Variovorax paradoxus: one gene and its partner. The protein of the gene in region 1 interacts with the protein of each later gene in a pairwise test. Links are inferred from orthologs where the notes say so. Each region holds a gene or a part of one and is shown on either strand. Other genes may lie near its edges. The genes, in order: zapD and ftsZ.

Region 1 (7,324 bases):
TCCAGACCATCCTCGTCGGCTTGGTGATCTGTCTGGCGCTGCCGCCCACCATCACGCTCGATCGCTGGATCCCGAACGTCGCGGGGCTGGCCGGCCGCCCCCGCCTCCAGCGACTGGCCACCTGGGTCACGGGCCTGGGCTGCATCTATCTTTTTGGCCTGTGCGTGTCGAAGTTCGGCAACTACAGCCCGTTCCTCTATTTCCAGTTCTGACATGGAAGACACGAAATCGGCCAGGACCTGGCTACGCATCTTTGTCGCGGGCTATCTGGTGTGCTGCGCGCTGCTGGTCGCCAGCCTCTTCACCCCCATTCCCTACGGCGACCTGACCCGCATCGGGCGCATCTCGGAACGCGAGTTCGGCTGGCACGTGCCGCCACCACCTATTCCCGACGCGGACATCAAGACATGGCCGATCCAGGAATCCGACATCCTGGTGATCGGCGACAGCTTCTCCGTGCGCTACGCCTGGCAATCGGCGCTCGTGGGCGCCGGCTACAAGGTCACCACAACGCACTGGGACAACCTCGGCGGCACCCTGTGCGACGACTTCTCGGGTTGGCTCGATAAGTCCGGCTTCAAGGGCAAGGTGGTCATCGTCGAGAGCATCGAGCGCCTGCTGCAGGACCGCATCGAGAAGTCCGAGAGCTGCAAGACGATGAAGCACGCCTTCAAGCCCACGCCGCCGCCCTTCGAGAACCCTGCCAAGCCCGCCCCCGGCTTCCAGCTCAACTGGGATGCCCAGTTGCTCAGTGGCTGGTTCACATACCAAAACACCAAGGCCATCATGGCGTCCGACAGCTGGACCAACACGCCCGATCGCTGGGGCCCGCTGATCGACGCGCGCGTGGTGCCCGACGGCTGCAAGCAGTTCAGCCACCGCGCCTGCGACAAGCTGCTCATGACCGCCGAAGACCGCGTCAACGCGGCGCTGACGGCCGAGTCCGCGCAGTTCATGAAGCGCTTCGAAAGCACCGCTGCGCCTTACAAGGTGGTGTGGATGGTGGTCCCCAACAAGAGCACCGTGTATTTGCAACAAAACCATGCCGATGCGTTCCGGGCCGAATTCAACCCGCAAAATATCGGGCCAGACCTGTTCGCACTGGCAGAAGAGAACCGCTTCAAGATGAAGGATCTTTTCCCCGCCAACGAGACCCACGTCTCGACCCGGGGTTACATTCTTTTCGGGCAGCGTATGCTGGAGGCTGTGCGACAGGTGATGCCCACCCCGGTTGCCAAATCACAATGAGCTCGAACCCGACGTGAAAAAACGATACGCGTGATCCTCTACGAGTACCCCTTCAACGAGCGCATCCGCACGTACCTGCGGCTGGAGCACCTGTTTCGTCGCCTCGGCGAACTGGTGCCCGCCGAATCGCCTCTGTCCCACCACTACGCCCTTGTCACGATCTTCGAGATCATGGACGTCGCCGCGCGCGCAGACCTCAAGGCCGACGTGCTGCGCGACCTGGACAAGCACAAGAACGTCTTCAACAGCTACCGGGGCAATCCGGCCATTGCCGAGGCCGTGCTCGACCAGGTCGTCGGCCAGCTCGAAGGCAACTTCGCCACCCTCAACAGCGTGGCCGGCAAGGCCGGCCAGGCGCTGACGGAAAACGAGTGGCTCATGAGCATCCGCAGCCGCGCCGGCATTCCGGGCGGCACCTGCGAGTTCGACCTGCCCGCCTACTACGCCTGGCAGCATCGCCCCGCCGCCAGCCGCCGCGCCGATCTCGAACGCTGGTCGAACACCCTGTCGCCGCTGGCCTCATCGATCTACCTGCTGCTCAAGCTGCTGCGCGACGCCGACGTGCCCTACAAGGTGATCGCCACCAACGGCCAGTTCCAGCAGAACCTGCCGCAGGGCCGCAGCTTCCAGCTGCTGCGCCTGCGCATCGACCCCAAGCTCGGCCTGATCCCCGAAATCAGCGGCAACCGCCTCATGGTCTCGGTGCGCCTGATGCGCCACGACGCGGACGACCGCCTCCACCAAAGCTCGGACGACGCGCCTTTCGAGCTGACCCTCTGCGCATGACGACACGGTTGAACAGCAAGGGCGAACGGATCGTCCGCTGCCCCACATGCAGCGGAGACAGCATCTACGCGCCGAGCAACGCCTACAGGCCCTTCTGCAGCGCGCGCTGCAAGGGTGTCGACCTGGGTGCCTGGGCCAGCGAAGAATTCCGCATGCCGGCCGAAGCGCCGCCTGACGACGAGCCTTTCGGCGACCCCAAGATCCAGTAAGAAAGCAGCCGCGAGGCTGGCTACTCTACTTGCCGCCCGCGTCCTCGTCGAGCAGCGCGGGGTCGATGTAGGTTGCGAAGCTGCGCGCATACCGGGGCCGCAAGTGCCCGATGTCCTTGTAGGCCGGCGAACCGTCGTCCGGCATGCTGCGGATGCACTGGCCATCGGCGCACAGGCTGGCAAACGGCTCGATGACCTTTGCGCCATTGGCCTCGGCCACCTGCTTCAGCCGCGCATTGAACTGCGACTGGTCCCGCGGCATCGGCGCCTTGAGCTGCCCGGTGACCGCCGTCATGCCGCCCAGACGGCTGCCCTGGATCTGCTTGAGCGGATCGAAATCCATGCCGACCGGATTGCCGAGCACCAGGTAGACCGTCTTGTGTGCCGATAGGCGCTTCAGCGTCTCGCCCAGCGACTTCAGCGACAGGTCAACACCGTCTCCACCGAGAAACGGGTGCGCGACCTTCTTGTCGTCGACGAAGTAGTTCACCGTGGGCCCGGCCCCCGTGAAGTAGCAGCTCCAGCACGCCCCGAGCACCACCGAATCGATCTCCGGCTTGAGCGCCAGATCGAGCACCGCCGCACGCCGCTCTTCGCACGCCGTGTCGGCGCCGCTGAACAGGCCCGGCACAGGCGGGCACGAGCCCTTGGTCGCGAAGTACACCGTACGGGCCTTGCCGGGCTGCGTGCGCACCAGTTCGAGCGCGCGCGGCGCGTATTGCTCGACGTGGCTGTCGCCGATCAGCAGCACGTTGTGCTTGCCGCTGCCGGTGCGGTAGACAAACTGCCCGCCCAGCGCGGCCTCTTCGAAGCCGTCGTAGTAGTTGTCTTCGCGCGTCGCGTCAGCCACGGCCTGCAGGGCCTGGCTGTCGTTGCGCGGAAGCGGCGTGCCCAGGAAAACCAGCACGCCGGCCAACGCCAGCGCAGCGCCGCTGCCCGCCAGCCCGCGCAACATCGTCTGCGAGAGATGAAGCTTGACGAAGCGCTCCAGGAAGCGATACGTGGCCCAGGCCAGCGCGACCGACGCCACCACCAGCACGATGCGCACCTGCAGCGAAGGCTCCCCGCCCACCACGATGCGCGCATACGAAAGCAGCGGCCAGTGCCAAAGGTACAGCGGATAGCTGATCAGGCCGATCCACACCATGACGCGGTTCGACAGCAGATACCGGTTGAGCACGCCGTTCGGCCCGGCCGCGATGCAACTCACCGCACCCAGCACCGGCAGCAGCGCCCACCAGCCCGGAAACGCCTTCGTGCTGCGCGTCATGAAGAGGCCGAGCACGAGCAGGCCCACGCCCACGACGGACTGCAAATGCTTTGTCCACGCACGCGGCTGGGCCGAACCGCTGGCAACTTGCTGCAGCCGCATCGCCGCCAGCAATCCGCCCGCCATCAGCTCCCAGGCGCGCGACAGCGGCGAATAGAACGCCGCCGCGCGGTGCGGCTGCACCGTCAGCACATTGACCAGGAACGAGATCGCGGCCACAGCCAGCGTCACACGCAAGATGGGCCAGCGCTTGCGCCAGGCCAGCCCAAGCATCAGCGGCCAGAAGATGTAGAACTGCTCCTCGATCCCCAGCGACCACAGGTGCAGCAGTGGCTTGGTCTCGGCCGTGGCGTCGAAGTACCCGGCCTCGCCCAGAAAGACGAGGTTGGCAAAGAAGGCGGCCCCGCCCGTGGTCTGCTTGCCGAGCTGCGAGAACTCCCCCGGCAGCAGCACGTACCAGCCGAAGGCCAGCGTCGCCAGCAGCACGAGCACCAGCGCCGGAAAGATGCGCCGGATGCGCCGCGCATAGAAGTCGCGATAGCTGAAATCGCCCGCCGCCAGGCTCTGCAGAAGAATGGTCGTGATCAGGAAGCCCGAGATCACGAAGAAGATGTCGACCCCGATGAAGCCGCCCGGCAGCAGGCTCGGAAAGGCGTGGTACGCCAACACCGAGCCCACCGCGATGGCGCGCAGGCCGTCGATGTCCGGGCGGTACTTGGGATGCATCGTTCGCTCAGCCTCGCTCAGCGCGACGGCTGTTGCACGGCGCGCACCGTGCGGTCGAAGTAGCTCGCCTCTTCCCGGGTGTAGCGCGGGCGCAGGTGGTCGGCGTCCTTGTAGGCGGGCGAACCGTCGGGCATCGTACGGATGCACTGGTCGTCCTTGCACAGCACCGCCATCGCATCGATGGCCTCGGCTCCGCTCGCCTGCGCGATCGCGCGCAACCGGTCATTGAGCTGCTTCTGGTCGGCCGGCAGCGGCGTCGTCGGCGTCGAGACCGAAGCCTCCATGTGCGTCAGGCGGCTGCCCTCGATCAGGCGCTTCGGCGTGAACTCCGGGCCACCGGGGTTGTCGAGCAGCAGGAAGACCTTCTTGTGGCGTGCCAGCTCGCGCAGCGTGACCTCCAGCGAGGCCAGCGAGCGTTCGATGCCGTCGCCGCCCTGGAACGGGTGGACCACGTTGTCCGCGCCGCGGTAGTAGTACTCCAGGGCGCCGTGGCCGACGAAGTAGCAGTTCCAGCAACCGCCGATGACCACCGAATCGACCTCGGGGCTCAGTGCATAGGCCAGCAATGCAGTGCGCCGCTCGGCGCATCCGATGTTCTTGTCCGCAAAGACCCCCGGCACCGCCGGACACGCGCCCTGGGTCACGAACCAGGCCGACTTGTCTTCCATCGACAGCGTGCGGGCCAGTTCCATCACGCGCGGCGCGTACTGCTGCACGTGGCTGTCGCCCAGGAACAGCACCCGCTTGGGCCCACCGCCAACCTTGTAGACCAGCTGGTCGCCGATCATGTCGAGCTTGAAGCCCTGGTAGTAGTCGGCATCCAGTCCGGCGTTGGCGACGATCTGCAGTTGGGCGCTGTTGTTGCGCGGCTCGGGCACGCCGAAGAAGATCGCCGTGCCTGCGGCGGCCAGCAGCACCATCCCCGCGCCCAGTGCCTTGAGCGTGCCCGCGCCGGGGCGGTTTCTCGCATAGCGCTCGACAAAGCGGTACGTGGCCCACGCGAGCAGCACGCTGGCCACCATCGCGCCTGCGCGGTAGACCGGCGACGGATGCAGCGGGTCGGCCTCCACGATGCGCACGAACGCAAGCAGCGGCCAGTGCCACAGGTACAGCGGATAGCTGATGAGCCCGAGCCACACCATCACCCGGTTCGACAGCAGGTACTTGTTCAGCACGCCGTTCGGCCCCGCGGCGATGCAGCTCACCGCGCCCAGCGTGGGCAGCAGCGCCCACCAGCCAGGGAACGCCTTGTTGCTGCGGATCATCACCAGCCCGAGCACGATCAACCCGACGCCCAGCACCGACTGCAAATGGCTGCGCCACGCGCTCGGCGCCGGCGGCTTCAGCCGCATGCAGGCCAGGATGCCGCCCACCATCAACTCCCAGAAACGGGAGGCCGGCGAGTAGAACGACGCCGCCGGCAACGGATGCACCGTCGTCACGTTCACCAGGAACGAGACCACCGCGACCACCAGCACCACGCGCACGATCGGCCAGCGCTTGCGCCATGCGAGCCCCAGCAGCAGCGGCCAGAAAATGTAGAACTGCTCCTCGATGCCCAGCGACCACAAGTGCAGCAGTGGCTTGGTTTCGGCTGCGGTGTCGAAGTACCCCGACTCGCCCCAGAACACCAGGTTGGCGACGAACGCCGCGCCGCCCACGGTCTGCTTGCCGAGCTCGGCGAACTCGTCGGACAGCAACAGATACCAGCCGGCGCACAGCGTCGCCAGCAGCACCACGATCAGCGCCGGAAAGATCCGCCGGATGCGCCGTGCGTAGAAGTCGCGGTAGCTGAAGTCACCCGCCGCGAGGCTCTGGAGAATGATGGTCGTGATCAGGAAGCCCGAGATCACGAAGAAGATGTCGACCCCGACGAAGCCGCCCATCAGCGCCGTAGGGAAGGCGTGATACACCAGCACGGACCCGACCGCGATCGCGCGCAGCCCATCGATGTCCGGACGGTACTTGGGATGCATCAATCAGTCAGTTGGCCGGCGCAACAGGCGCGACGACCGGAGGCGGCACGAACGGCAGGCCGCGCTCTTCCGACAGCCATTGCAGCACCGGAAACGCGCCCGGGAGTACCGGCGTCACGTCCAGCGGCAGCTGTTGCCAGGCCATCTGCTGGCCTTCGCGCATCTCGAACTCGCCGCTCCAGGCCGTCACCTTGCACCAGTGCAGGCGCACCAGCGCATGCGGGTAGTCATGCTCCGTGATCTTCCAGACTTCGGCGCCGTCGATGGTGATGCCGAGTTCCTCCTGCAGCTCGCGCCGCAGTGCCTCTTCGACCGTCTCGCCCGCCTCGATCTTGCCGCCGGGAAACTCCCAGAAGCCCGCATAGGCCTTGCCTTCGGGCCGGCTCGAGAGCAGCAGCGCGTCGTCGGACAGGCGAATCAGCACGCCGACCGCGACTTCCGTGTGCTTGCGAGGCTCGCTCACGCGGCGCTCCGGCCCGCGTAGTCGCGCGCGAACTGGTAGGCCACGCGGCCGCTGCGCGAACCGCGCTCCAGCGCCCACACGAGCGCCTCGGGCCGCGCCGCCGCGATGGCTGCGTCGTCCACGCCGAACGACGAGAGCCACTGCCCCACGATCGTCAGGTACTCGTTCTGGCTGAAGGGATAGAAGCTCACCCAGAGGCCGAAGCGCTCCGACAGCGAGATCTTTTCCTCGATCACCTCGCCGGGATGGACTTCGCCATCGTCGGTGTGGGTGTACGTGAGGTTTTCCTTCATGTACTCGGGCAGCAGGTGGCGCCGGTTGCTGGTCGCGTAGATCAGCACGTTGGGCGTCGAGGCCGCAATCGACCCGTCGAGGATCGACTTCAGCGCCTTGTAGCCCGGCTCGCCTTCGTCGAAGCTCAGGTCGTCGCTGAACACGATGAATTTCTCGGGACGCTGCGACACAACTTCGACGATGTCGGGCAGGTCGACGAGTTCGGCCTTGTCCACTTCGATCAGGCGCAGGCCCTGCGGCGCATAAGCCTGCAGGCAAGCACGGATCAACGACGACTTGCCCGTGCCACGCGCGCCCGTCAGCAGCACGTTGTTGGCCGGCTTGCCTTCGACGAACTGCTGCGTGTTGCGCG
Region 2 (7,214 bases), 4.7 Mb from region 1 along the record:
GGCATGCGGTGGATCTCGCTGGAAGTGGTGAATGGCCGCATCGTCGCCTGCCGCCGCCGGCCGGGCAAACCGGATAATCTGGGCCTGAGCCCTAGAAAAACTTGGCCTGAAGGATTGCTCCGATGCCACTCGCACCGCCCCGCCCCCGCCTGCCGCCGCACACGGCCGTGCGCGCCTTCGAGGCCGCTGCCCGCCACGGCAGCTTCGCGCGGGCAGCCGAAGAACTCTTCGTCACACCGGCTGCCGTCGCGCAGCAGATCAAGACGTTGGAGACCTGGGCCGGCGGCGCGCTGTTCGAGCGGCACAGCCAGGGCATTCGCCTCAGCGCACACGGGCGGCGCGCGCTGCCGGCGCTCAGCGCGGCCGTCGACCAACTCGGCCTGGCGGTGCAGGCGCTGCGCCACGAGACGCAGACCGCCGCACGCCTCAGCACGCTGCAGGTGGCTGCCTTGCCAGCCGTGGCGCAGCTGTGGCTGTCGCCGCGGCTCTCGAAACTGAAGGCCGCACTGCCCGGCGTGCAGGTGTCGGTCACTGCGCTGGAGCAGCCACCGAACTTCCGCCGCGAGCCTTTCGATCTCGGGTTGTTCTATGCGCGGGCCGGCGAGCACATCGAGACCGCTGTCGGCGCGCAGGCGATTCCGCTCGTACGCGACCGGCTGCTGCCCGTTTGCAGCCCACGCCTGCAGCAGGCGCTGCCCAGCGGGTGTCCTCGCCCGCTCGATGACCTGGCGGATCTGCTCACGCGCTGCGGTGGTCTGCACGACACCGTGTGGCGCGACGATTGGCCGCGTTGGCTGCAGGCTGTTCGCCCCGGTGTCACGACGGCCGAAGCCGAAGCAATGGCCGCCGGGCCGGACTTCTCGCTCTACAGCCTCGCACTGCAGGCCGCGCTCGATGGCGAAGGCGTGCTGATGGGCCGTGAGCGGCTGGTCGCGCCATTGCTTGCGCAAGGCAAGCTGCATGCGCCCTGGGGACGGCCGAAGGCGGTGGGAGACACGGTCATGCTGCTGGTGCCTGCGCACCGCAAGGGGCCGCTGCTTGCGCAGCAGGTGCAGGCCTTTCAGGCACTCGCCGCAGCCTGAGCAGGCCTATCGCCGGAAGTCCAATCGCCCGTTGGGCCAGCGGCCGTCGATCCGGCGGTTGTCGACGATCAGGCCCACCCAGGGCTGCGTGATGGCCGGATTGCTCAGGTTGATGTAGCGGCCCACGAGCGTGTCGGGATCGACATAGCGGACATCGAGCAGGGCCTGCCGCGCGCCGCCATCCCAATCGAACAGCAGGTAGAACCGGCTGCCGGCCACCCGCACGGTGGCCTTGCCCTGCTTCCACGCAGCTTCGGAATCACCGGGGATCGTCGGATTGGCGCCCCCATTCCAGCGGCTGGACCATGCGCCGACGATCGAGGACGGCGCGTCGTTCACCGGTGTGCCCCACGCAGGCGCGTTCGGGTCATCGGGCCTGCCGTGCAGTTCGATGCACTCGGCAAACGCTTCGATATCTACGCCATCCGGGTCGGGCGCATCTTCAACGCCGAATGGATTTCGGCTGGAGGAGGTGTTGGTGTTCATGGCGCCATCGTGCGCCGGAGCGTGCTGCCACGCATGCCGTTTCCGGACATGCGAACGAGGACGTAAAGGCTACGCCACGCGCTCGGCGATCAGCACCGCGAAGAAGCCGAACGCCGCCAGCAGCGTCCACTTCAACACGATCCATCCGATGCGCCGGTACTTGGCCTGCCCCGTGCCCGCATAGAACGCAAAGCACACGCCCGCCACCAGCAGAAGCAGCAGGATGGCCCAGCGAAAAAGAAGCATGTGGGACTAAAAGCGGACGTGGCCTACCAGGCGCGGGCGACTTCGCCGAAACCGCGCGGTGCGCGCTTCTCGTCCTCGAAGGTCACGACTTCGTAGGCGTCGCTGTGCGAAAGCAGTTCGCGCAGCAGCTTGTTGTTGAGCGCATGGCCCGAACGGAATGCGGTGTAGGCCGCCAGCAGCGGCTTGCCGATGATGTACAGGTCGCCCATGGCATCGAGGATCTTGTGCTTCACGAACTCGTCGTCGTAGCGCAGACCGCCCGCATTGAGCACCTTGGTGTCGTCCATGACGACCGCGTTGTCGAGCCCACCACCGAGCGCGAGGCCCTTGGTGCGCATGTACTCGACGTCCTTGGTGAAGCCGAAGGTGCGTGCGCGTGCGATGTCTCGGCTGTACGAGTCGGTGCCCAAGTCGAACTCCACGCGCTGGCCGGTGGAATTGACCACGCGGTGGTCAAAGTCGATCTCGAAGCTCAGCTTGTAGCCGTGGTACGGCTCCAGGCTCGCCCACTTCTCGTTGGCGCCCTCGCCTTCGCGCACTTCGACCTTGCGAGTCACGCGGATGAAGCGGCGCGGCGCCTTCTGCAGCGCGATGCCCGCGCTTTGCAACAGGAACACGAAGGACGAGGCCGACCCGTCGAGGATCGGCACTTCGTCGGCCGTGATGTCGATGTAGAGGTTGTCGATGCCCAGGCCCGCGCAGGCCGACATCAGGTGTTCGACGGTCTGCACCTTGGCGCCGCCGGTGGAAACGGTGGATGCAAGGCGCGTGTCGGTGACCGCCTCGGCAGTCATGCGGATCTCGGCTGGCTCGGGCAGGTCGACGCGGCGGAACACGATGCCCGTGTCGGCCGGGGCCGGTCGCAGGGTCAGCTCCACGCGTTGGCCGCTATGGAGCCCCACGCCCACGGCGCGGCTGATCGACTTGAGGGTTCGTTGTTGCAGCACGGCCGGGATTTTAGGCGCCCGACGGGCATGGCGCCCTATGCCCCTCGCTATGGCACCGATAGACATGGGTTCTATGCAATCCCGCCAAATTGGCGCGAAATGGACGCAAAGGGCACGAGGTGAGCGCAGCGCCTAGAGTCAGCAGACGTCCCTTTCAGGTCGTCCCTGTGCCCCTTGCGAACCCTCGTGCCCTCTGCGTCTGGCCGAGTTCACCCCACGATGGCCTCCAGCGAGACCATCGAACGGGGTGTCCTCTTAATCAGCCTGGCGGCGCAGGAAGGCCGGGATCTCGAAGTCGTCCATGCCGCCCGAAGACAGCGCGTCCACCTTCGCTGCAGCCATCGTGCGGTTGGTGCGCCACACGCTGGGAACGGCCATGCCGTCGTAGTTGGGCTGGCTGTGGCCGCCACCACTGGCGTGCCCCGTACCACCGAGCGTCGGCACGTTGAACGGGATGTTGTCGGTGCCGGTGCGGATCACTTCCAGCGTAGGTGCCTGGCGGCGGGCATCGGCACGCGACAGGCCGGTGGCCACCACGGTCACGCGCATCTCGTCGCCGAGGCTGTCGTCGTATGCGGCGCCGTAGATCACGTGCGCGTCCGGCGAAGCGTAGGCGCGGATGGTGTTCATCGCGAGCTTCGATTCGTTCAGCTTCAGCGAGCCCTTCGATGCCGTCACCAGCACCAGCACACCCTTGGCGCCCGAGAGGTCGATACCTTCGAGCAGCGGGCAGGCCACGGCCTGTTCGGCGGCGATGCGCGCGCGGTCCGGGCCGGCTGCGGCAGCAGTGCCCATCATGGCCTTGCCGGGCTCGCCCATCACGGTGCGCACGTCTTCGAAGTCGACGTTCACGCCGCCGTACTCATTGATGATTTCCGAGATGCCGCCCACGGCGTTCTTCAGCACGTCGTTGGCTTGCGCGAAGGCTTCGTCCTGCGTGACGTCTTCGCCCAGCACGTCGAGCAGCTTCTCGTTGAGCACAACGATCAGCGAATCGACGTTCGCTTCGAGCTCGGCCAGGCCGGCGTCGGCGTTGGTCATGCGACGGCCGCCTTCCCAGTCGAAGGGCTTGGTCACCACACCCACGGTGAGGATGCCCATTTCCTTCGCGACGCGCGCGATGACGGGAGCAGCACCGGTGCCGGTGCCGCCGCCCATGCCGGCCGTGATGAACAGCATGTGCGCGCCGTCGATGGCCGCGCGGATGTCGTCCACCGCGAGCTCGGCCGCTTCACGGCCCTTGTCGGGCTTGCTGCCGGCACCCAGGCCGCTGGTGCCGAGCTGGATGATCTTGTGCGCGCTGCTGCGCTGCAGTGCCTGTGCGTCGGTGTTCGCGCAGACGAACTGAACGCCCTGCACACCGCGCTCCATCATGTGGGCGACCGCATTGCCGCCGCCACCGCCAACACCGATCACCTTGATCTGCGTGCCCTGATTGAACTCTTCGACTTCGATCATTTCGATGGTCATTTTTAACTCCTTGAATCTTGCAGTTGCCGTTATGTGTCTATGAATAATTCTTGTGCCGTGACGAGATCAACGATGCGTCCGTCACGATGGTGGACCTGTTCGTCGCCATCGCTCGTTGAAATGCAATGGAGGGCTGCCACGCGCGAGCCAGAGTGGAGACTTGATCATGGCTAGAAATTCCCCACGATGAAGTCTTTGAAACGTCCGAATGCAGTCTTTACCGACCCATTCTTCTGTGCAACCTTGAAGCCACGCATGCGCGCAAAACGTGCTTCTTCGAGCAGGCCCATCACCGTCGCTGCGCGAGGCTGCGCAACCATGTCTGACAGCGCGCTCGAATACTTCGGGATGCCGCGGCGCACGGGCTTCAGGAAGATGTCTTCGCCGAGCTCGACCATGCCGGGCATCACCGCGCTGCCGCCCGTGAGCACCACGCCCGACGACAACACCTCTTCGTAGCCCGACTCGCGCACCACCTGCTGCACCAGCGAGAAGATCTCTTCGATGCGCGGCTCGATCACGCCGGCCAGCGCCTGCTTGCTCAGCATGCGCGGGCCGCGATCGCCGAGGCCCGGCACTTCGACTTGCGTGTCGGGGTCGGCCAGCAGTTGCTTGGCATAGCCGTTCTCGACCTTGATGTCTTCCGCGTCCTTCGTCGGCGTGCGCAGCGCCATGGCAATGTCGCTCGTGATGAGGTCGCCCGCGATCGGGATCACGGCCGTGTGGCGGATCGCGCCGTTGGTGAAGATCGCCACGTCGGTCGTGCCCGCGCCTATGTCGACCAGCACCACGCCGAGTTCGCGCTCGTCCTCGGTCAGCACCGCCTGGCTCGATGCCAGCGGGTTCAGCATCAGCTGGTCGACTTCGAGGCCGCAGCGGCGCACGCATTTGATGATGTTCTCGGCCGCGCTCTGCGCACCGGTCACGATGTGCACCTTGGCTTCGAGCCGCATGCCGCTCATGCCGATCGGCTCCTTCACGTCCTGGCCGTCGATCACGAACTCCTGCGGCTCCACCAGCAGCAGGCGCTGGTCGCTCGAGATGTTGATGGCGCGGGCCGTCTCCACCACGCGGGCCACGTCGGCGGGCGTCACTTCCTTGTCCTTCACCGCCACCATGCCGCTCGAATTGATGCCGCGGATGTGGCTGCCGGTGATGCCGGTGTAGACGCGGCTGATCTTGCAGTCGGCCATCAGCTCGGCCTCTTTCAGGGCCTGCTGGATGCTCTGCACGGTGGCGTCGATGTTCACCACCACGCCGCGCTTCAGGCCGTTGCTCGGCGCGATGCCGAGGCCGGCCAGCTTGAGCTCGCCTCCGGGCAGCACTTCGGCCACGACCACCATCACCTTGGCGGTGCCGATGTCGAGTCCTACGACCAGGTCTTTGTATTCTTTAGGCATTGAGATATGTCCTCGATTTCTCGATGAGCGCTACTTGATTTTTCTTGGGGCCTCTGGCGAGACCGTGGTGACGCCGCGCAGCCGCAATGCATACGCGTCGTTGTGTCGCAGGTCGGCGCCCTCGACGTCGGCCATCGTGCGGCGGTACTGGCCCGCGACCTGGGTCACGGTCTTCAGGAACCGCTGCAGGCGGGCCGTCACCTCCTCGCTCTGGCCGCGGCCGAGCTCTATCTCGGCACCGCTGTCGAGCACCACCTTCCAGCTGCCCCGGCTCGACAGCGTGAGCTCGTCGATGCTCATGTCGTAAGGCTGGAACTGCGGCTGCAGCACGCGGTACATCCCCAGCACCTGGCCGGCCTGTTCGATCGGGCCATCCAGGCGCGGCAGGTTGTCGTCCACCTCCGCCACGTTGGCCTCGAACACGTCGCCGAAGCCGTTGATGAGCTTCGAGCCCGCGTCGTCGCCCCAGTTGGCAACCGGCACCTGCTCGGTCAGCGTCACGCGCAGCTTGTTCGGGAACTCGCGCCGCACCACCGCGCTGCGCACCCACGGCACCGACTCGAAGGCAGCGCGTGCGCGCCCCAGGTCGATGGTGAAGAAGTTGCCCGTGAGCTGCGGCGCCACGTTGGCGCGCAGCGTGACCGCGTTGTTGTGCGTGACCTCGCCGTCCACCTTGATGCCGCCGATGGGGAAGAAAGGCTGCCGCAGCACCCACCACGCACCCGCCGCCAGCAGCATGAGCGCCACCATCGCGAAGGCAATGTTCGCGACGATGTTCATGAGCTTGACGTCGAAGGGAGCGGGGATGCTGTCGGCCATGGCTATAGCGAGCCTCCCGTTGCGTCGAGCGCGGCCGAGGCCAGCACCCGCAGGCACAGGTCTTCGTACGCGATACCCGCGGCGCGGGCCGACATCGGCACCAGCGAATGGCTGGTCATGCCGGGCGAGGTGTTCATCTCCAGCAGGAAGGGCTTGCGGTCGCTGGCGCGAATCATCACGTCGGCACGGCCCCAGCCGCGGCAGCCGAGCGTGCGGTAGGCAGCCAGCGTGATGCGCTGAATCTCGTGCTCTTCCGCTTCGGGCAGGCCGCTCGGGCACTGGTACTTCACGTCGTCGGTGAAGTACTTGTTCTGGTAGTCGTAGGCGCCTTCGGGTGCGGAAATGCGCACCACCGGCAGCGCGCGCGCGTCGAGCCCGTGGCCGAGCACTGCGCAGGTCACTTCCTCGCCTTCGATGAATTCTTCGCAGAGCACGTCGGCGTCGTACTTGGCCGACAGCGTGATCGCGTCCTGCATCTGCGAGTAGCCCTCGACCTTGGTCACGCCGATGGAGGAGCCCTCGCGCGGCGGCTTCACGATCAGCGGCAGGCCGAGCACGTCGGGCACGGCCATGATCTGTTCGCGGCTTTGCTGGTCGAAGGCCAGGCGCACGTACTTGGGCGTCGGCAGGCCGTCGGCCTGCCAGATGCGCTTGGTCATGACCTTGTCCATGGCCACGCTGGAAGCCATCACGCCCGAGCCGGTGTACGGAATGCCGAGCAGTTCGAGCGCGCCCTGCACGGTGCCGTCCTCGCCATGGCGGCC

Evidence for each region.
Region 2: the proteins of zapD (region 1) and ftsZ interact in binary tests that used the Escherichia coli proteins (3 or more experiments, as listed by UniProt). The link is inferred for Variovorax paradoxus from one-to-one orthologs.

What each region holds. Positions count from the first base shown.
Region 1 is NZ_CP102931.1:1,024,059-1,031,382, reverse strand. What follows is about bases 250-3,156. They hold zapD (cell division protein ZapD), read left to right. Parts: upstream 250-1,278; coding sequence 1,279-2,034; downstream 2,035-3,156. Other genes in these bases: NWF24_RS04875 (acyltransferase family protein), read right to left, coding at 2,269-3,156; NWF24_RS04880 (DNA gyrase inhibitor YacG), read left to right, coding at 2,031-2,243; NWF24_RS04890 (hypothetical protein), read left to right, coding at 250-1,248. Outside these bases: NWF24_RS04895 (MBOAT family O-acyltransferase), read left to right, coding at 1-212; more of NWF24_RS04890, read left to right, coding at 214-249; more of NWF24_RS04875, read right to left, coding at 3,157-4,239; NWF24_RS04870 (acyltransferase family protein), read right to left, coding at 4,257-6,215; NWF24_RS04865 (NUDIX domain-containing protein), read right to left, coding at 6,223-6,678; NWF24_RS04860 (ATP-binding protein), read right to left, coding at 6,675-7,324. UniProt on the Escherichia coli protein: Cell division factor that enhances FtsZ-ring assembly. Directly interacts with FtsZ and promotes bundling of FtsZ protofilaments, with a reduction in FtsZ GTPase activity.
Region 2 is NZ_CP102931.1:5,723,298-5,730,511, forward strand. Bases 2,125-4,921 are described here. They hold ftsZ (cell division protein FtsZ), read right to left. Parts: upstream 4,232-4,921; coding sequence 3,017-4,231; downstream 2,125-3,016. Other genes in these bases: lpxC (UDP-3-O-acyl-N-acetylglucosamine deacetylase), read right to left, coding at 2,125-2,761; ftsA (cell division protein FtsA), read right to left, coding at 4,402-4,921. Outside these bases: NWF24_RS26980 (serine hydroxymethyltransferase), read right to left, coding at 1-5; NWF24_RS26985 (LysR family transcriptional regulator), read left to right, coding at 123-1,082; NWF24_RS26990 (hypothetical protein), read right to left, coding at 1,089-1,568; NWF24_RS26995 (hypothetical protein), read right to left, coding at 1,638-1,814; more of lpxC, read right to left, coding at 1,838-2,124; more of ftsA, read right to left, coding at 4,922-5,631; NWF24_RS27015 (cell division protein FtsQ/DivIB), read right to left, coding at 5,662-6,450; NWF24_RS27020 (D-alanine--D-alanine ligase), read right to left, coding at 6,453-7,214. UniProt on the Escherichia coli protein: Essential cell division protein that forms a contractile ring structure (Z ring) at the future cell division site. The regulation of the ring assembly controls the timing and the location of cell division.